Regions from separate parts of the Paenibacillus sp. NRS-1781 genome, predicted to be linked through region 2. Evidence: riboswitches for the same ligand, from Rfam matches in the RefSeq annotation. Region 2 holds a riboswitch; each other region holds the start of a gene.

Region 1 (6,703 bases), on a different contig from region 2:
TTTCAGGAAGGCCGTGGACTGCTGGAGCAAAGAGGTATTGCCGTACGCTCTCTTGCGCGTATCGCTTCCATGGCACCGGGCGAGGTTCATTTTATAGAAGAAGCGGGTGCAGTGATTCCTTCCGTTAAGGAGAATGTGGGATGCTAAGCAAACAAAAGTTATTCGCGCTGGGCTTCCAGCATGTGATGGCGATGTATGCCGGAGCGATTGCCGTACCTCTGATTGTAGGGGGAGCATTGCACCTGACGCCAGCCCAAATGGCCTATCTGGTAGCTGCGGATCTGTTCACCTGCGGGATTGCCACGTTGTTGCAGATTATGGGCACTCGGTTTTTCGGCAGTCGATTGCCTGTCATTTTAGGCTGTACGTTTACGGCGGTGGGGCCGATTATCGCGATTGCGTCGACCTCGAATTTGGCGACCGCGTACGGAGCCATTATTTTATCCGGTATATTCGTGGTGCTCGCGGCACCGCTGTATGGCAAGCTGCTACGCTTTTTCCCGACGGTGGTTACGGGTTCGGTGGTTACGATTATCGGCTTGTCCCTCATTCCGGTGGCGATGAATAATGTAGCCGGGGGTCAGGGCAGCGCAGATTTTGGACAGCCGCGTAATTTGCTGCTGGCGTTAGTTACTTTGCTGGTTATTCTGTTCGTGAATCGGTTGGCCAAAGGCTTTTTGCGCTCGATTTCTGTGCTCATCGGTTTGTTTGCAGGCACGGTGGTCGCTTATGCGATGGGGATGGTACATTTTGCTCCAGTGGCGCAAGCGTCTTGGGTGAGTGTTGCGCAGCCGTTTTATTTTGGTAAGCCTGAGTTTAGCATTATGGCAGTATGTACGATGATTATCGTTAATATTGTCAGCATGGTCGAGTCTACGGGCGTTTACTTGGCGGTAGGCAAGGCGATTGATCAAAAGGTGGAGCAGAAGCAAATCGTCAATGGTTTGCGCTCTGAAGGACTTGCGATTATGCTCGGGGGTATTTTCAATGCGTTTCCTTACACGGCTTTCTCGCAAAATGTAGGTCTGATTTCGCTGACACGTGTCAAGTCGCGGAACGTTATTTTTGCTGCGGGTGGTATTATGGTTGTTCTTGGTCTGTTGCCCAAACTGGCCGCCTTAACGACAGTGATTCCTAATGCTGTGCTGGGCGGGGCGATGATCGTTATGTTCGGTTCGGTTGCTGCATCGGGCATGTCTATTTTGTCAGAAGTGGACTTGAGGAAGGAAAGCAATCTGCTGATCGCGGCATGTAGCATTGCGGTGGGCCTCGGCTCTGCCGTGCTGCCCCAAATGTTCGACCAACTGCCGAGCTTTGCCAAAATGCTGCTGCAAAATGGTATCGTATCTGGCTCGATTACGGCGATTGTCTTGAATATTGTTTTAACGAAAAAACAGGGCGAATCGGTCAAAGGCGGGACGGTGTCAGAGGTTCCGCAGAAGGTTTAACGATTAGGGTTAGGTAAAGACAGCCGGAGAGAGGACGTAAGCCTCTTTTTCCGGCTGTTTGGTATGGGGTTATTCAGAATGAATTATTTGTTCAGCAGCATGAAGTTATTAATAAAACCCTCTTCCTGTATGAAAATCGGGGTTTGGATTTTCGATGCGAAGTCATAATAGTACACGCCGCGCCCTTCTTCCTGATTTTTCTGGGAGGCACTGCCTAGATAGTAGATACCTTTGCTGTCCGGGGACATATAGATAAAGCTGCGGGACGAAATGGGAAGCTCTAATTTGGTGCGCTTTCCAGTTGCGATATCGACAAGACTATACTCGGGGTTTCCGTGATTAATGAAACGGGCAGTGACTAGGAGTAACTGATCATTACTGCTGGACATGGACAGGATTTGTTCGTTCTTTAGTGTAATGATAGGCCGTTCTTGTTTGGTGTTGGTATTGATTTCTGTGACCTTGTAGTCAGGTGAAATCATAATAGTCTGTTTCTTGGCTGCGATGTCTCTTTGTTTATCTTGTCCATTTTCAGAGAATTGGGAAATGTACGTTGCGCTTTTGCTAGAGTTGTATGATACAGACCAAGTATTCATATCTAGATTTTCATCATGCAAAAACTGCATTGTATGAGTTGATTTATCGTAGAAAATGGTTTTAAGTGTACGTTCTCCTTTTTTGACAGCAGCCAGAACGAGTGGACCTTCTGGAGTCGTTGGTACTATACGATTAATGGCAAACAAATTATCGGAAAGTTGTTCAGTTTTTTTTGAATTCAAATCGTATGAAAATAACTGATCTCCCTTATCGTCAACATCGGCAGAATAATAAATCTTGTGATCAGGTAATGACACTACAGAAAGTGGATATTGAGAGGTGTAAGGAACATCGGCCAGCTTCATCATTTTTTTGCTGCTCAAATCATACGTCATGACCCGCATAACCATACCTTTATCTGTATTTTTCCCATTCACATATTCTGTATAGGTCATGGATAGATATTGGTCTTGTTCGACTGGAGCTGTCTTTTCGCCTGATTGGATCTGTTTCGATGGAATTGATTCTGCTGCTGGAGTAGAAGATGGAGAACAGGCAGATAACAGAGCTGGAACGAGTAAGGAAAGTATAATTAAGCGAAAGCTGCTTGTTTTCAAAAGGAAACATCCTTTCTAAGATGAGGGATTTACTAAATCCATTATGATAAATTAAAAAAAGGGAAAAGGACAGGGTGTAGGCCCTATCCTTGTTTCACATGAAGAGATTAGAACGCATAAAAATATTTTCCTGAAAATGAGAGAGACGAACTCCATGTCAATCCCAAATCCTGTACACCAGTTTTCCAAATATCAATAACGGCATCCGGAAGGCTTCCGTTATCAGCTTTAATAAAGTTAGCAGCGATATCATTATCTGTATTTCTTACGGCAATTCTTGTTCCAAACTCTGGATTATCAATAGCCCCTTTTGTTGCACAGTCGCCTCTTTTTAGTGAATTGGAATTTTCACCAGTTGAGTCCGTAAAGTTTGTCCCTCTACCTGTGCCTTGAACCTTGCCGCTCGATTTTCCGGTAATGACGATTTCATTATTATGTGCTCCGTATGTATAAGTCCCTGGTGCTTTGCGTGTTCCACGTGGTAATGCCTGAAGTGAAACATTATTAGTAGTAATCGCATTTTCCTTTTGATCAGGCAAGATAATATCTTTGATATAACCTTCACCATCATAAATTACTTTTAGACCAGGCTGAGGGTCAGGGTTATCAATATGATATACCGGCAGTGATTTGGCTTCTTCTTTGATTTCCTTAATCATTGCTTCTTCTTTTTCTAGCTCAATTTGTTGTTCAGCAGTGAGTGGGGCAATAGCAGCTAGAGATTTTTGTGGTTCAGGTACAGGAGTTCCTTTTTCTACTACAACCATGTTATTGTTCTCATCATATTGGATGATTGTACCCGCTAACATTTGGTCAGGGATTTTTTCTCCTTTCTCAGCATGGGAGATTGCTGGACTAACGATTCCCCACGAGATGAATAACGTTGTAGCCAGAATTGCTTGAGGAAGAAACTTTACCTTCATAACAAACCGCCTCCTTGAAATATTTGTAAATCCATAGATAGCATAAGTGAGCTTACAAACTATGTCAACCTTTTAATGGAATATATGAATATATTTATCTATATTTTGTGTCTGCAAGAGTCCATTAGTCGGATATGAACTACATTTATTGACAGCCTTGCATTGAAAATCCATTTTCTTGATTCTCGCCGTATCGTTTAAATTTAAAATATTGCGCATGTCTATTTTGTTAGAGGTGGATTTGCAGAAGGAAAGCAATCTGCTGATCGCGGCATGTAGCATTGCGGTGGGCCTCGGCTCTGTCGTGCTGCCCCAAATGTTTGACCAACTGCCGAGCTTTGCCAAAATGCTGCTGCAAAACGGTATCGTATCCGGCTCGATTACGGCGATTGTCTTGAATATCGTTTTAACGAAAAAACAGGGCGAATGGGTCAAAGGCGGGAAGGTGTCAGAGGTTCCGCAGAAGGTTTAACGATTAGGATTAGATAAAGACCGCGGGAGAGAGGACGTAAGCCTATTTTTCCGGCTTTTTGGCATAGAGTTATTGATAAAACCCCCTTCCTGTATGAAGATCGGGGTTTGAGATTCTATTAGAAGAATTTGCTAGAGTGATAGGCGAGGTCATGGTATAATCTACCTTATGGATTTTGAATAGTGGTGGATGTTTTCAGACCACGGCGCAGCTTCCCGAAAGGGGGTGAAGCCGATGGTCAACCTTGTGTCGTGCTACGATGTGTTGCGTTGGATGGTTACGTTACTAAGCCTGGTGTTTAGTATTCGTAAACTTTATCGCTGGCTACGTCGGAAATTTCGGAACAAGCGAAAACCCACCGTGTAATTAGGTTAGGCGCCTAACGGTGGGTTTAGCTACGCATTTAGCGCGCCGTGATGATCCACAGCCTTTCAAGTCCTAAGAGTCTTTGCCGTTGGTAGCGGCGAAGGCTCTTTTTAGTATACGGACACGGTGGTTATCTCTATACCTAATTTTATCACGTCCATTGCGTGCATGCAACGCAAAGTCATAGCCTTGATCCTTGCCGTATCGTTTAAATTTAAAATATTGCGCAGCATTTGTTGACAAGCCTGTAACAACAAAATAAGATAGTCCTAATTCGTAATATAGAGGAATAAAGGAAGAAAACAGGTGTGAACCGGACTTTCCACTTACAGGGTTTCGCTGAAATCATGTAGATGGCTGTTGTGCGTGTTCACTTAAAAGGGAAGTTCGGTAGATTCCGACACGGACCCGCCACTGTATACAGGCATCAGCAGGGAATTGCTGTAGCTTTCAGAACAGCCACTGGAACTGTGAGGAACCGGGAAGGCCTGAGAGATAAGCCTGAAGTCAGGAGACCTGCCTGTTTTAACATCACTGTCAGACCCACGGGATGCTGGGGAGGTGGTTAGGCGTGCTGCATACAGAATGTCTGAAACCGATCCGATCCCCTTGTTTTTAGAGGGTGAAGAGGGTGAGCTTAGGCATTTGATCATGAAAGCATTTCTGACTGCTGATCAAGCGGTCGGGGATGCTTTTTTCGCGCTAGGTATTTGTGAATGACAAGACAGAGGGGGATAAATAAGATGATAAGCAATCGTAAAAAGCGTTCATGGTTTATATGTACAGGGGTGATGCTGCTGCTGGCAGTTATGGCTCTGGGGGGATGCTCGACAACTAGTAAGACGGCGGATAGCCCCAGCAAGGGCGAGAACACATCCACACAACAGGCTACAGCAGATAAGAAACTGGTGATGGCGTATACGTGGAAACCGTCGGGCGTTGACCCGCACGGAGACAATAGCTGGGATGTCATGCGGTCCGGCGCAGGTGAGACACTTGTCCGTTTGAATGAAAAGCTGGAGCCAGTGGCTTGGCTGGCCAAGGAATGGAAGCAGGACAGTCCCACAGTTTGGACGTTCGGCTTGCAGGATAAGGTCACTTTTCATGACGGAAAGAGTATGGACGCGGAAAGTGTGAAAGCTTCCCTGCTGCGCTCCATCGAGAAAAGCCATTTGGCAAAGGATTTGCTAGACGTAAAGTCGATTGATGTAACTGGGCCGCTGGCGTTGAAAATCACGACTAACCAGCCCAATTCAGCGCTGGTGTCCAATCTGGCTGATCCATCGACGATTGTGCTGGATGTAGCGTCTATGAAGGATGAGCAGAGCTACCCTGCGATGACAGGTGCTTTTAAAATTAAAGCGTTCAACAAGGATCAGTCCTTGGTCGTAGAGCGTTATGACGGATATTGGGGCGAGAAGGCCCGGCTGGCTGAAGCAACGATGAAGTTCATTACGGACGGCAATTCACGCCTGTTGGCGCTGCAATCTGGCGAAGTAGATGTAGCGACTGATATTCCGGTGGATAACGCGGAGGTATTAAAAAAGAACGATAAGCTGCAAGTGCTGTCGGCTCCCTCTTTGCGCACTCATATGATCGTGTATAACATGGAGTCGCCTGTGTTCAAGGATGCCGCGAACCGCAAAGTAGTGGACAGCCTGATACCACGTGCATCCATTGTGAGTGCGATCATGAGAGGCTATGGTACGGAGGCAAGCAGCCCATTCCCGAGCATTCTCCCCTTCGGCAAGGTGGAACGTAAAGTGCTGGACGGAACGGCAGGGCAGTTGTTGACGAAGGACGGCTGGCAAAAGGATGCCCAAGGTACATGGACCAAGCAGGGCAAGCCGTTCGAGGTTACGTTGCTGACCTTCCCTCAGCGTCCAGAGCTTTCGGTCATGGCTGAGGTGATTCAGAGCCAACTGCTGAAAGAGGGCATCCAGGTGAAGATCCGCAAGGTGGAAAATATCGACGAGGCGCTAACCAAAAACGATTGGGATTTTGCCATGTACAGTATGCTGACTGCCCATACGGGGGAGCCGCAATATTTTATGGACATGTTTTATTCCTCTAAAAGCGAGGCCAATGTAAGCCGTTATGGTTCCAAACCGCTGGAGAACCTTCTTGGCAGCTTGAAGCTGGCGAAGGATACAGCACAGCGTAATGCCGTGACATTGCAAGCGCTGGATATCATTAATACCGATTTGCCGCAGTCGTTTATTGTTCACCCTGATAATGTATTTGGGGTGAAAAAAGGGGTAGAGGGCTTTACACCGCATCCGATTGAGTATTACTACATTACGGCGCAATCCGATATTGCGGAATAACGGACTGGATACC
Region 2 (6,703 bases):
GAAAAAGATATTCTAAATCCGTTGTTTCATGACTCATATCCGTCATCTCCTTGTCTTCATTTAAAATATCATAAAAGGCCCTTATGAAAGCGTTTTAATATATCATAGCGAAAAAGGAGTACCCCGGCAACAACTGCTGCTGCTCACCATTTGGTGTCTTTCCTCAAGCAATACCGAATAGACTAGTGTCGCCAATGGCATGGATATCGGATGTTTGTTTGGACATGAGCTTATAATCATGAATTTGTAGCTTCGTCCGCGCCTTCTACAGAACCATTCAGGAAGCTCTTAGCCAATCTACCTGGTGAGTAACAGTGCGTAAATTAAAAAAATTGTATATTTTCTTCAATAAACAAAGCAAAAAATAATATTTTTTGGTATAATCAGGATATATAATCAAAGGAGGAAGGGTTTATGAAAAATACCGGAATGACACGGCCTCTGGATCAATTGGGGCGAATCGTGCTTCCCAAGGAAATGCGCACCACGATGGATATCAATATTGGTGATTCGCTCGAATTTTTCGTGAATGAAGAAGGATTTGTATTAAGGAAATATACAGGTGTATCCTGCAAATTTTGCGGCACAGTTGATCATTTGACTTATTTTCGTGATAGCTTTATTTGCGCCGATTGCATTCAGGTATTAAAGACAGAGGAAAATGTACATCCCACCAGCACTGAAGCCATCCAGGCTCAAGAGCATACCAAGCCGGTTCGTAACTATACAACCTGGCAGCCTAAACAATCCAGAATCCAGCAAGGAGAAATGGTAAAAAAGCTCCGAAAGCTGATTCAGGAACATCCCAACCTGCCGCAAAAGATATATGCCGAAATGCTCGATATCTCACAAGGCCGGGTGTCCCAACTGAAAAAGCTGCTTTAGATTATTCAGCAATTTTATTGTTTTTTGTCAAATATCCGATCGTCAGGTGTAGAATAAGGAGCGTATTCGTTGATATGTTCCTAATTTCCACCTGACTTTTTTGTGTGTTCTCCCCCTTATCAACGTGACAAAAATCACATACTCTCCATCCATCCATATATACAATATATAGACTGAAACAAATGTTTAGTACATGATATCGTCAATATATTGTTTTTTGGAGAATAATATATATTTTACTATATGGAGGTTTTTGCAATGAAGGTGTTGGAGGAACATCAATTATACAGCATCGGCGAGCGGGTCATTGGCGCACAAGACTTGGACATGCTGCGGGAGAATGCAAATTTGAATGGAGAATCGTTCAGCGGCAAAATGAGCAAGCTCGGCTCCGAGTACGCCAAGTGGTATGCGCGGCTACGTGTGCTTCCGTCTGAACTGACGGACGCGATTGACCGTGGATATGTATATGTTCACGATTTGGACCAATATGCGCTCGGGACTACGAACTGTATCTTTATTCCCTTTGGCCGCTTGTTGCAAGATGGTTTTAATACAGGCAACGGCTCTGTGCGCACACCACAAACTATTATGTCTGCTATGGCACTGGTGGCTATCATATTCCAGTCTCAGCAAAACAGCCAATTTGGAGGTGTCTCTGCCAATAAAATAGACTGGGACCTTGCTCCTTTCGTGGCCCGCTCCTTCCGCAAGCATCTGCGCAAGGGACTCCGTCTGTTCGGAGAAAAAATAGAATCCGCCCTGCCTAATGACGAATTACATATAGCCAACAGCCTATTACATGAGGTCTGCCCTCGTTCATACGCATTCGCACGCGAAGAAACGGAGACGGAAACCCGGCAGGCCGCCGAATCCCTTATTCATAACCTGAATACCATGAGCAGTCGGGCAGGTGGACAAATTCCGTTCACCTCACTGAATTACGGGATGTGTACTTCTGCTGAGGGGCGACTAGTTACACTATCCTTGCTGGAGGCCACTATCCGTGGCTTGGGCAGCGGGGAAACCCCTATTTTCCCACAGCATATTTTCCAATGCAAAAAAGGAATCAATCAGGCTGAAGACGATATCAACTATGACTTGTTCCTGCGGGCAGTAGAATGCTCCAGCAAACGTATGTATCCTAATTTTGTCAATGTGGATGCTACCTTCAACCTGCCCTATTACCGCGCAGATGATCCGGATACCATTATTGCGACGATGGGCTGCCGTACCCGTACCATTGCTGACCGTTTCGGCAGAAACCGTCAAAGCGGCAAGGGTAATCTCTCATTCAATACGATTAATTTGGTGCGTCTTGGCATTGAGTACGGCATTTGCACAGGCAAGCGCAAAATACCTGACCGGGATGGCTTTGATACCAGACTGGAAGAGGTTATGCGCATTGCTGTGGACGGACTGATCCATCGCTACCATATACAGACCAGCCAGCCGGCAAAAGCCTCAGACTTTATGATGCGCGAAGGGGTATGGGAAGGCGGAGAAGAGCTGGAGCCGGATGAACAGGTGGGAAGCGTACTAAAGCACGGTACGCTTTCTATGGGATTCATCGGGTTAGCTGAGTGCATGAAGGCACTGTACGGCAAACACCACGGGGAGGATGACGCTGTATACCGCGAGGCGCAGCGAATCATAGCTTCCATGCGTGTCTACTGCGACCGGATGAGTGAATTGCATAACCTTAATATTACGCTGTTCGCTACGCCTGCCGAGGGTCTATCCGGCAAATTCACGTTGCTGGATCAGCGTGATTTCGGAGTCATTCCCGGTGTGAATGACCGTGAATACTACACGAATTCTTTTCATATTCCCGTGTACTATACGCTTCCGGCTGCCCGTAAAATCAGCCTCGAAGCCCCATTTCATAATCTGTGCAACGCTGGTGCGATTTCGTACATCGAGCTGGATGGTAATGCGCGGAATAACCCGGAGGCGTTTCTTAAAATTGTACAATACGCGCTCCATCAGAACATTGGGTACTTCTCCATCAATCATCCGGTAGACCGTTGCACGGAATGCGGCTACGAGGGCATTATCGGGACAAGCTGTCCCCAATGCGGTGCTGATGAAGAACATACGCATTTTCAGCGTTTGCGCCGGGTAACCGGATATCTGACAGGTGATTATACCGTTCGCTTCAACGCCGCGAAACAGGCTGAGGTGCGCGACCGGGTGAAGCATCGGTGAATTTATGCGGCTACATTCCTGAATCTCTGAACGAAGGGCATGGCCTGCGTACCGTCGTATTCATTAGCGGTTGCCGCCATGCCTGCCCCGGCTGCTTCAATCCCTCGTCATGGAGCTTCCGCGCAGGTGAACCGTTCACACTGGAGCGACAGCAGGAAGTCATCCGTGACATCGCAGATAATCCACTGCTGGACGGGTTAACCCTTTGCGGCGGAGACCCTTTTTTCTCGGCATCGGAATGCTCGCAGTTTGTGCACGACTTCCGCGCAGCCTGTCCTGACCGAACCGTGTGGGCCTATACCGGCTTTGACTATGAGGAGCTGCTTACGGATCAGGCCCGCCGGGAGCTGGCGCTGCTATGCGATGTGATTGTGGACGGCCCTTTTGTAGAACAGCAAAAGGATCTTACCCTTCCCTTCCGGGGCAGTCGCAATCAACGACTGGTGGATGTGAAGGCCAGCATTCAGGCAGGATCTATAGTTACATTAGCCTAAGGCGATGTTATACTCGCATGAGCTGTTATGCCCTAAGACAAGTCCTTTCCCTACGGGGGAAGGTTTGTCTTTTTTTGCATGTAGTTCATTTTAGGTTTAAACAGAGTTTATATTGCGTATCCTGCAAGTTTCACTTATGATGGTGAACAAGTATACGAGTGCATAATTATTCGTCATACCATAATCACATAGCTTGGAGATAGGTGTCTGTTCTATTCAGTTCAGGCTTAAAAGGGAAGCTGGTGCAAGTCCGGCGCGGTCCCGCCACTGTAAACGGGGAATTTTCAGCTGTTGATACACCCACTGGTCCACAGACCGGGAAGGAGCGCTGAAAGTCATGATCCGTAAGTCAGGAGACCTGCCTATTTCAACAACATCGCAAGTACCTACGGGAGATAGGGAGGTGTTAAGAGCAGTCGCCGAATTTTCATTTTTTAAATAACGGAGGCATTCTTTCCCCTACTCATTTTTAACTCCGGGGAGGAATGTCTTTTTTTGTACGCAAAAATAAACTGGCTACCAGCCTGGGAGGAAAAGTATATGTCATTTACCGAATTGCCTGAGTTGTCCGGCTTGATCAGCAGTAACCTGGGATATCCGCGTATCGGAGGAAACCGGGAATGGAAGAAAGCACTGGAACGCTTCTGGAACGGCAGCATGGATGAAAGCGAATTGCATACCGAGATGAAACGATTGCGGTTGGAGCATCTGAGCAAGCAGCGCGACAAGGGAATTGATCGAATTCCTGTCGGAGACTTTTCCTATTACGATCACATGCTGGATACATCCGTGATGTTCGGTCTGGTGCCGGAACGGTTCAACTACCGTCCCGAGGGACCTGTTCCCCTATCCGTCTATTTCGGGATAGCCCGTGGACAAAAAGGTGCCACCGCCAGTGAAATGACCAAATGGCTGAATACCAATTACCACTACATCGTACCGGAATTGGCAAATGCAACTCCGGTGTTCACCGAGAATAAGCCGTTGCAGGCTTATCGTGAAGCGAAACAGGAACTAGGTATTGAAGGTAAACCCGTCATGATCGGTCCTTATTCGTTCGTTGCTCTGTCCAAAGGCTATGACCGTAAGGATTTGGCCGCGATCATACGAAGCTTCCTGCCACTGTACGCCCGCGTCCTGTCTGAGCTGGCTGCGGAAGGCGTTCAGTGGGTGCAGGTAGATGAGCCTGTCTTGACCACCTCATTCCCGACAGAGGATTTGGACATTATTCAGGAGGCCTATGAGGCTCTGGCCCAAGCTGCTCCATCCTTAAATATCGTGCTGCAAACCTACTTTGGCAGTCTGGATCATTATGAGCGCCTGTCCACGCTCCCGGTACAGGGAATAGGTCTTGATTTTGTGCATGATGATGGCGAAAACCTGCAACATGTACTACGCCATGGCTTCCCCGCAGGGAAAACGCTGGCCGCTGGTGTTATTGACGGGCGCAATATATGGCGCTCCGATCTGAACACCGTAGCTGCGCTGCTTGGACAACTGGCAGAGCAAACCACCGCTGGTCAGCTCATCGTGCAGCCATCATGCAGTCTGCTGCACGTGCCAGTCCGCCTGGAAGCAGAGCACAAGCTGGACCGAGAGCTGGTGCAAGCGCTGGCCTTTGCCGATGAAAAGCTGGAAGAAATCGCAGCTTTGACCGCTGCGCTTGGCAAACGCGAACCCTCGGCAATTGCCAAGCTTGAGCAGAGTGCAGACGCGGTAGCCCGCTTCAACAGCTCGGCGGCACGAGTACAGACGACTGCCGATATGGAGACTCTGCTGGCGAAAGAGCCACAGTCACGCAGCGTTCCCTTCGCTGAGCGTCGTGTGATCCAGCAGGACAAGCTGAAGCTGCCTCCACTGCCTACGACGACGATTGGCAGCTTCCCGCAAACCGCAGAGGTTCGCAAAGCCCGTCTGCACTATCGCAAAGGGGAATGGTCTGCCGAGCAGTATCGGACGTTCATTCAGCAGCAAATCAAGGAATGGATTGATATTCAGGAGAACATTGGCATTGATGTGCTCGTACACGGGGAATTTGAGCGGACAGACATGGTTGAATTTTTTGGCGAAAAGCTGAAAGGCTTTGCCTTTACACAAAACGGGTGGGTGCAGTCCTACGGCTCCCGGTGTGTTAAACCGCCGATTATATACGGAGACGTGTCGTTCGATCAACCCATGACTGTGGAAGAAACGGCCTTTGCCCAATCGTTGACCTCCAAGCCAGTCAAAGGAATGCTGACAGGTCCGGTAACGATTTTGAACTGGTCCTTCGAGCGTAATGATATTCCTCGCAGTCAGGTTGCTTTACAGTTAGCACTGGCCCTTCGTGCAGAGGTAGAAGCACTGGAACAAGCGGGGATTGGCATGATTCAGGTCGATGAACCTGCGATCCGTGAAGGGCTTCCACTGAAAAAAGAGCAGCAGCAAGCCTATCTGGCGTGGGCGGTTCAAGCCTTCCTTGTTACAACAGCAACCGTTGATCCCGCCACCCAAATCCATACGCATATGTGCTATTCCGAATTTCAGGATATGATCCAATCCATCTCCGATATGGATGCCGACGTCATTTCTATTGAAACCTCGCGTAGCCACGGAGAACTGATTGTCAGCTTTGAGGATCAGGTGTATGACAAGGGCATCGGTCTGGGCGTATATGATATCCATAGCCCGCGCATTCCCGATGTGTCTGAAATGCTGAGTATGATACAGCGTGCCCTGCGCGTACTGCCTTCTGATTTATTTTGGGTCAATCCAGACTGTGGCCTGAAAACCCGCACCAAGGATGAATCCGTCGATGCATTGCGGCAAATGGTGCTGGCTGCTCAAGCAGCCAGAGATTCGTTGGCTGTATCCAGCTAATTTCTAAACCCCTCCCCTTCCCGGCCCTCTTTTCCCTAAACGCCGGAAGGGGATTCTATTCCAAATCATATCATGTGTATGCCCCTTGAATATGCTCGGGTGTTCCCTGCTTCATATATACACCCAAGCCATGCTCCCTATCCCAGGAACAGCCAAAATTCAAATACAGCTCATCCTCTTCCGCTGAGTCAGGAATCAATATAACTTTCTATAAGAAATGATCTTTATCTCCATAGTTCCTTTTATTGAGCATTTTG
Region 3 (6,703 bases), on a different contig from region 2:
TCGTAAACGCCACCAGCGGCAGTGTCCATACCCCTACAAATGAAAATTGAAGCCCCCAATAAATCAGTACCGCTGCCCCTACCGAGGCCCCCGAGGATACCCCCAGCGTGTAAGGATCAGCCAGCGGATTGCGGAGCACGCCCTGAAATCCGGCTCCCGCCAGCGCAAGCGCTGCGCCTACCAGCATACCCAGTAACACACGCGGCAGTCTGACCTTCAAAATAATCTGCTCTGTGGATGGATTCCAATCCGGTGTAACCGTCTCACCCAACCACGGCAGATGGTTGACCAGAATACCCGCGATTTGGCTGACGGGAAGCTTGGCCGAGCCGATGCCGAGACAGAGCAGCAGTGTCAGCAGCAATAAGGCAAGACCTGCCCCTCCAAAGCCGATCAGTCTACGACTCATTTGAAAATTTCAGGATACACGCCCTTGGCCACTGCCTTGAGACCTTCCGTTACGCGCGGACCCGGACGACTGATCAAATTATCATCCACGGCAAACACACGGTTGAGACGAACAGCCGATATTTGATCCCATCCACTACGGGCTTTGATGATATCGCCGAGCGTTTGGCCTGTTTTGTCGTCCTTGACATTTTTGCTGTATAAAATGACGTCCGGATTGGCCGCAATAATATTTTCTTCACTGATCTGGTACCAGCCCTTTTGCGTTGCAGCCACATTTTCGCCGCCCGCCAAAGAAATCAGCTCGTCCATAAACTCGCCCTTGCCGACCGTCCAGCCAGGTGAAAATTCGACGTAGACTCTCAGCTTTTGCCCTTTACCGATATTTTTAACACCGTTTTTCACTTCCGCTACATCGGCTCTCATCTTGTCGGTTACCGCTCTCGCTTCTTTCTGATGGTTGGTAATTTTCCCATATAGTTCAATATTAGCCATGACATCCTCAACCGTTTTCGGCTCGGTTTTAAAAATTATAATTCCCAGGTCGCGCAGCTTGGTCGTAGCCTGCTCACTGAGTGATATGCCTGCAAAAACGACTTCTGGATTCGCTGCAATGATCTCCTCTTCATTCGGCTTCATAATGCCGCCCACTTTAGGCTTCTTCGTAGCTGCTTCCGGGTAATCCGAATAGTCCGATACGCCGACAATTTCCTTATCCAGTCCGATGGCGAACAGCGCCTCGGTTTCAGCCGGGGAGACGGAAACGATTTTACCCGGCGCTTTTTTGAACGTAAACTCCTGCCCGGTCGCATCCTTAATGGTCAGCGGGTAGACCGTTTTGCCCGGAGGCTCCTGAGCGGTTGCCGTCTGTCCCGGTTGCTGTGAGGCTTGATCCCCTTTATTTTCAGCGTTCTTTCCGTTAGCTCCACATGCACTCAGCACAACCGCCAAGACCAGAGCCAATAAGCCTGTAGTCCAGACCTTTATTTTATTCCCTGCCATGATTTGCACCCCTCCATATAAATTCTTTTAAAAGCGTCACTTGAACATCATCCGATATCTCTAAATCCAGCCTTCTTTTCCTTTCAAAAAACCCCTGCATCCTCAGATAAGGACACAGGGGTCACGTTAGCGCAGATCGTACGCAGGCGGCAGTTTCTTCCGCATGGACAGTCACTGCGAACACGTCATCCTTTCCTCGAAGGACTATGGTGACAGGCGGACGGGCAGGTATCCTGACTTACAGAAATATGCGACAGCCTGTTGCTCCTTCATATGCTTTGTGGCACATAAACCAGAGCGGACTGGCATTTTTCCATTTACAGTGGCGGGACCGCGCCGGATTCACACCGACTTCCCTTTTAACAGCGCACCGATATGAATCCGAGGGTTTCATACCACTGCACCGACCTCGTCTGCTGGATATTTGATGTAGTGTTGGTCAAGCCGTTCTTTTACTTGATGATTATAGGTTAAAAAAGACTGGCTTACAACCCAAACCGCCTGTTTACCTGCCCTATGTCTGTGATCATGAGAAGTATATACGCAGTCAGTTCTGATCCACCAGCCATCCGGTGAACTTGTGCCCTGTAGCCAAATCTGGATGTGTTGCTGTAGAACGGGTGGCGGTTAAATCTGCAAATGGCTTTTGTGCCAAACTCAACCGAATCCTGATGGCCCCTCCCGGCTTCGGATTCAGGCTCCAAAAATCATGACCTGGTACCAGCATACAAGCCAACTGACGAATCACTCCACCATGCGTGACGACCAGAACAGAAGGTGGGGCATCGGACAAACCTGTTTTCTGAAGCTCCATCATTTTGCGCCACTCATACAAAGAGTCAAGAAATTCACCAAGACGGTTCACAAAGTCTTTCCAGGGCTCTCCACCCGGCGGCGTAACCCGTTGCGGCTCATCAATCCACACGCGGTACAATGCCACATCTTTGAGCATATCATACGTTTTTCCATCCCATTCCCCAAAATGAAGCTCTCTCAGACGTGGTTCCATGATGACAGACCAAGCAGACATATTATCTGGTTTCAGTTCCGATTCTGGCAAAATGATCTGCAAGGTCTGACGACAACGTATCAAGTCACTACAATAGATTCGGGCAAAGGAATGTGTCTGTAATTGTTCCCGCAAAGGCTCTAATTCCTGCTCTGCTCCTGGCAGCAAGCCCAGATCAGAGTGCCCCAGGTATCGACGTTCCCTGTTCCATAAGGTTGTGCCGTGACGTACCAGCACAAGCTCCAAATCCCATGGCGGGTGTTCTGTAAAATCATGCTTCAAGGTCACATCACTTCCTGCTCTATTGCTGGTGTTCGGTGCGTCACGCTTCATCACTGCGTCCACCCCAGTGCATAACATCCGGCGGACACGAACAGACACAATCCCACGAACATACTGGACACGGCAAACATCAGCCGAATCGTATGTCGGATATCCTCCGGCTCCATCGGTCGCACCAGCTCTCCCATATATGCACGGAGAGAGCGTACGCCATGATATACATTATAGCCCCCGAGGCGAATCCCCAACGCACCCGCAACTGCTGATTCTGGAAAGCCACTGTTCGGACTGGGATGCAGCCGCGCATCTCGCCTAACCGTACGCCAGCTATGTCTGGCATCATACCGATAAATCCACGCCGCTACTACCAGCATCCCGGCTGTCAGGCGTGCTGGGATGTAATTAGCCACATCATCCAGACGTGCCGAGGCCCAGCCCAAATGCAGATACTTTTCATTTTTGTAGCCAACCATGGAATCGAGGGTATTCACGGCACGATAAGCCAGAGCTAAGGGTGCTCCCCCGATCAGGGCATAAAAAAGCGGGGAAATAATCGCGTCCACGATGTTTTCAGCCACCGTTTCGACGGTACCGCGTACAATCTCAGGCTCATCAAGCTGCTGCGTATCCCGCCCGACGATCATCCCCAGCTCCCGGCGTGCCGCAGGCAGGTCACCCGCCTTCAATTCGCGATACACCGCCATTCCGGCGTCCTTTAGTCCTTTGGAAGCAATCGTGGTGGCGATCAGCACCATTTCCGCGCCGATAGACAGCCACGGATGAATCCAGGCAAGCAAGCACAGTAACGCCCAGCCAAACACGAAGGAGCCGCCCACCACAATCAGTGGCAGCAGCAAGCCAGCGCGTTTCAAACCACGGTCACTGTGAACACGGCGGCGAATCGCCTTTTCCAAGGCAGAAATGGCATGTCCCATGCCGATGACCGGATGTGGCAACCACCTCGGATCACCGATCAGCCTGTCCAGAAGATATGCAGCCATCATCATCAAGCTAACTGTCACGCCGCCGTTCCTCCTCCAGCACTTCGCCCAATACCGACAGCAGCATGCCGTTGGCTTCCGCGTCCTTGACCGCAATTCGAAAATGGCTCGTCGTCAGCCCCGGGTACATGGCACAGCTCCGTATCAGAATCCCGCGCTGTCCAAGCGCCTGTTGAATGGCCGATGCGCTCCACGTCCCCGGCGCCCGTGCCAGCACGTAATTCGCTTCACCGGGGATGACACCGCAGCCCCATTCCGCCAAAGCGGTCAGCAGACGGCTACGCTCCGTAGCAATCAGCTCCTGCGTACGACGCTCGTACGCCCCACCGCTTCGCAAACACGCCTCTCCGGCCAGCAACGCCAGTCCGTTCACGCTCCAGGTCACCTGCTTGGCCGTCATTCGCCGGATGTAGTCTGGATGAGCAACCGCGTAGCCCAAGCGCAAGCCCGGAATGGCATAAAATTTCGTCATCGACCGGATTAAAATCACATGAGGATACCGATCCAGCACAGGCAGCAGTGAAATTTGCCGCTCCAGCGGGATAAAATCAATAAACGCTTCATCCACCACCAGCACGGTGTCCGTTTTCCCCGCCGCCTCTGCCAGCTCGCGCAGCTCCTGATCGCCGTATTGCACACCGTTCGGATTATTCGGCTGACCGAGAAACAGAACATCCACCTGCTCCATGAGCTGAAGTATGTCTTCCACGTCCGCCTTCCATTGAAGCGAGGCCTTGCCGTACACCCGGCTTACCTCGGCTCCGAATTTACCAGCCAGCTCTGCATATTCCGAAAAGCATGGCTCCACCGTACCCACACGCTTGGGAGCCAGTCCCAGTAGCAGCAACGCCATGCTCTCAGCCGCGCCGTTTCCGATACTCAGCGACTCTGGTGGAACATGCAGTCGCCGCGCCAGCATATTTTTAAAATTCCGGTGCCCGGGATCTGGATAGCGAACCACAGTGTCCAACGCACTTTGCAGCACCTCAAGCACCTCCGGTGGCGGACCCAGCGGATTAATATTTGCGCTAAAATCCACAAAATCCGCAGCCGCCCCGCCGAATGTCGCCGCAGCCGTCTCCCTGTCCCCGCCGTGACCGTAAACCTCTATCATTGCCTATCATCCTTTCCGGCCGTTCCGAATCATTTAGCTCCATTATGGGGCTGCTTTTCGCGTCCCGTCAATGCAAATGAGCTTTTGTGTACATCGCTCACTTGGGTTACAATAGAAGGAGGTACACCTAAAACTACACAGTTTATATATATGGAGGAATGGACATGCTGTTCATCGACAACCAGGGCATACACGATCCAGCCATTAATCTTGCCATTGAGGAGTACGCACTCAAGCATCTTCAGCTGGACGACAGCTATCTGCTGTTTTACATTAATCAGCCTTCTATTATTATAGGCAAGCATCAAAATACCATTGAAGAAATCAACGCCGAGTTTGTCAGAGACAACAACATTCAAGTCGTTCGTCGCCTGTCTGGCGGCGGGGCTGTATATCATGACCTCGGTAATTTAAATTTCAGCTTCATTACCAAGGATAACGGGGAGTCCTTTCATAATTTCCTCAAATTCACGCAGCCTGTCATCGACGCCCTGCGCCAAATGGGTGTGGAAGCCGAAATGACCGGACGCAATGATCTTCAGGTCGGTGAGCGCAAAATTTCAGGGAACGCCCAATTTGCCACGCGCGGACGCATGTTCAGCCACGGTACATTGATGTTTAACCTGAATCTGGACAATGTGGCTTCATCACTGCATGCCAATCCCGAAAAGTTTAAATCCAAAAGTACTAAATCGGTCCGCAGTCGCGTCGCTAACATCAGCGAGCTGATGGACCGTGAGATGACCATTGAGCAATTCCGCGAGGAGCTACTGCGTTACATATTCGGTGCAGAGCTGGACCAGGTACCCCAATATAAGCTAACCGATGCCGACTGGGCCAAAATCCATGAAATTTCCGCTGAACGCTACCAATCGTGGGACTGGAACTATGGTCAATCGCCTGAAAGCAATATCAAGCACACACGTAAATTTCCGGTTGGCATTATTGATATCCGCATGGATCTCAAGGAAGGCCACATCCGTGATATTAAAATCTACGGTGATTTCTTCGGTGTGGGTGACGTCGCTGATATTGAAAATATCCTGCGCGGCAAACGCTACGATGAAGGTGAGGTTCGTCAAGCCTTGTCCTCTCTTGATTTGAAGCATTATTTCGGCAATATTGAATTGGACGATTTTGTCGGACTCGTATTTTTGGAAGACTAACATCCACTTTTCCCCATTGATTCAATCCAATTCTTCAGTGGTTATAAGGGGACAGGCTCTTAAAGGAGTCATCCCCTTTTCATTGTGATATTGTCATTTTGAATATTATAAGATACAATTTGGACATTGCCCCATGATTGAGATAAAGGAGAGAATACCGATATGTATAAATTAATTGCCATTGATATCGATGATACACTCATTAACGATCAGAAAGAAGTTACTCCTGCAACGCAACTGGCGCTTGAAGCTGCTGTAGCCAAAGGTGTCGTGGTTACACTTGCAACAGGACGTGCTTATGCATCTGCCAAACAACTTGCCCGCCAAACGGGCTTGAACGTTCCGATCATTACGTACCAAGGTGCCTTGATTAAAAATCTGCTGGACGAAAACGTGCTGTATGAGCGTTATGTTCCACTCGTGGCTGCACGTCGCTTGTATGAATTCTGCGTGGAACGTAATCTGCATCTGCAAACGTATATAGATGACAAATTGTACACACGTGAAGATAATCAGAAAATCAAAGATTACACCGCGCTAAACAGTACGGAATATTTTGTAGAGCCTGTATTCAGCAAATTGATAGAACTGCCTACACCTAAAATGCTGATTATTGACGAGCCGGAAGTGCTGGACAAATTAATTCCAGAACTGCGCGAGCTGCTTGGTAATGAAGTGCATATTACCAAATCCAAGCCTCATTTTCTGGAAATCATGCATC

What was found. Region 2 has a riboswitch for cobalamin ahead of metE (5-methyltetrahydropteroyltriglutamate--homocysteine S-methyltransferase). Riboswitches for the same ligand answer to the same signal wherever they lie in the genome.
Region 1: it holds a riboswitch for cobalamin, as region 2 does, so the genes downstream of both, ACIFO6_RS15570 (ABC transporter substrate-binding protein) here and metE (5-methyltetrahydropteroyltriglutamate--homocysteine S-methyltransferase) in region 2, are expected to answer to the same signal.
Region 3: it holds a riboswitch for cobalamin, as region 2 does, so the genes downstream of both, ACIFO6_RS07730 (ABC transporter substrate-binding protein) here and metE (5-methyltetrahydropteroyltriglutamate--homocysteine S-methyltransferase) in region 2, are expected to answer to the same signal.

Annotation. Positions count from the first base shown of each region.
Region 1 is NZ_JBITPI010000043.1:53,339-60,041, reverse strand. Features, by position in the region: gene ACIFO6_RS15595 (xanthine phosphoribosyltransferase) at 1-147, shown strand, start outside; gene ACIFO6_RS15590 (nucleobase:cation symporter-2 family protein) at 141-1,448, shown strand; gene ACIFO6_RS15585 (hypothetical protein) at 1,532-2,602, opposite strand; gene ACIFO6_RS15580 (hypothetical protein) at 2,710-3,525, opposite strand; partial or broken gene ACIFO6_RS15575 (purine permease) at 3,743-3,997, shown strand; cobalamin riboswitch at 4,704-4,901, shown strand; gene ACIFO6_RS15570 (ABC transporter substrate-binding protein) at 5,107-6,690, shown strand.
Region 2 is NZ_JBITPI010000015.1:169,182-175,884, forward strand. Features, by position in the region: gene ACIFO6_RS05430 (glycoside hydrolase family 3 C-terminal domain-containing protein) at 1-37, opposite strand, end outside; gene ACIFO6_RS05435 (AbrB/MazE/SpoVT family DNA-binding domain-containing protein) at 415-885, shown strand; gene ACIFO6_RS05440 (anaerobic ribonucleoside triphosphate reductase) at 1,144-3,093, shown strand; gene nrdG (anaerobic ribonucleoside-triphosphate reductase activating protein) at 3,090-3,587, shown strand; cobalamin riboswitch at 3,772-3,967, shown strand; gene metE (5-methyltetrahydropteroyltriglutamate--homocysteine S-methyltransferase) at 4,128-6,446, shown strand; gene ACIFO6_RS05455 (DUF6985 domain-containing protein) at 6,517-6,645, opposite strand.
Region 3 is NZ_JBITPI010000020.1:72,480-79,182, forward strand. Features, by position in the region: gene ACIFO6_RS07725 (FecCD family ABC transporter permease) at 1-409, opposite strand, end outside; gene ACIFO6_RS07730 (ABC transporter substrate-binding protein) at 406-1,410, opposite strand; cobalamin riboswitch at 1,617-1,834, opposite strand; gene ACIFO6_RS07735 (histidine phosphatase family protein) at 1,958-2,752, opposite strand; gene cbiB (adenosylcobinamide-phosphate synthase CbiB) at 2,752-3,723, opposite strand; gene cobD (threonine-phosphate decarboxylase CobD) at 3,713-4,816, opposite strand; gene ACIFO6_RS07750 (lipoate--protein ligase) at 4,981-5,982, shown strand; gene ACIFO6_RS07755 (Cof-type HAD-IIB family hydrolase) at 6,145-6,703, shown strand, end outside.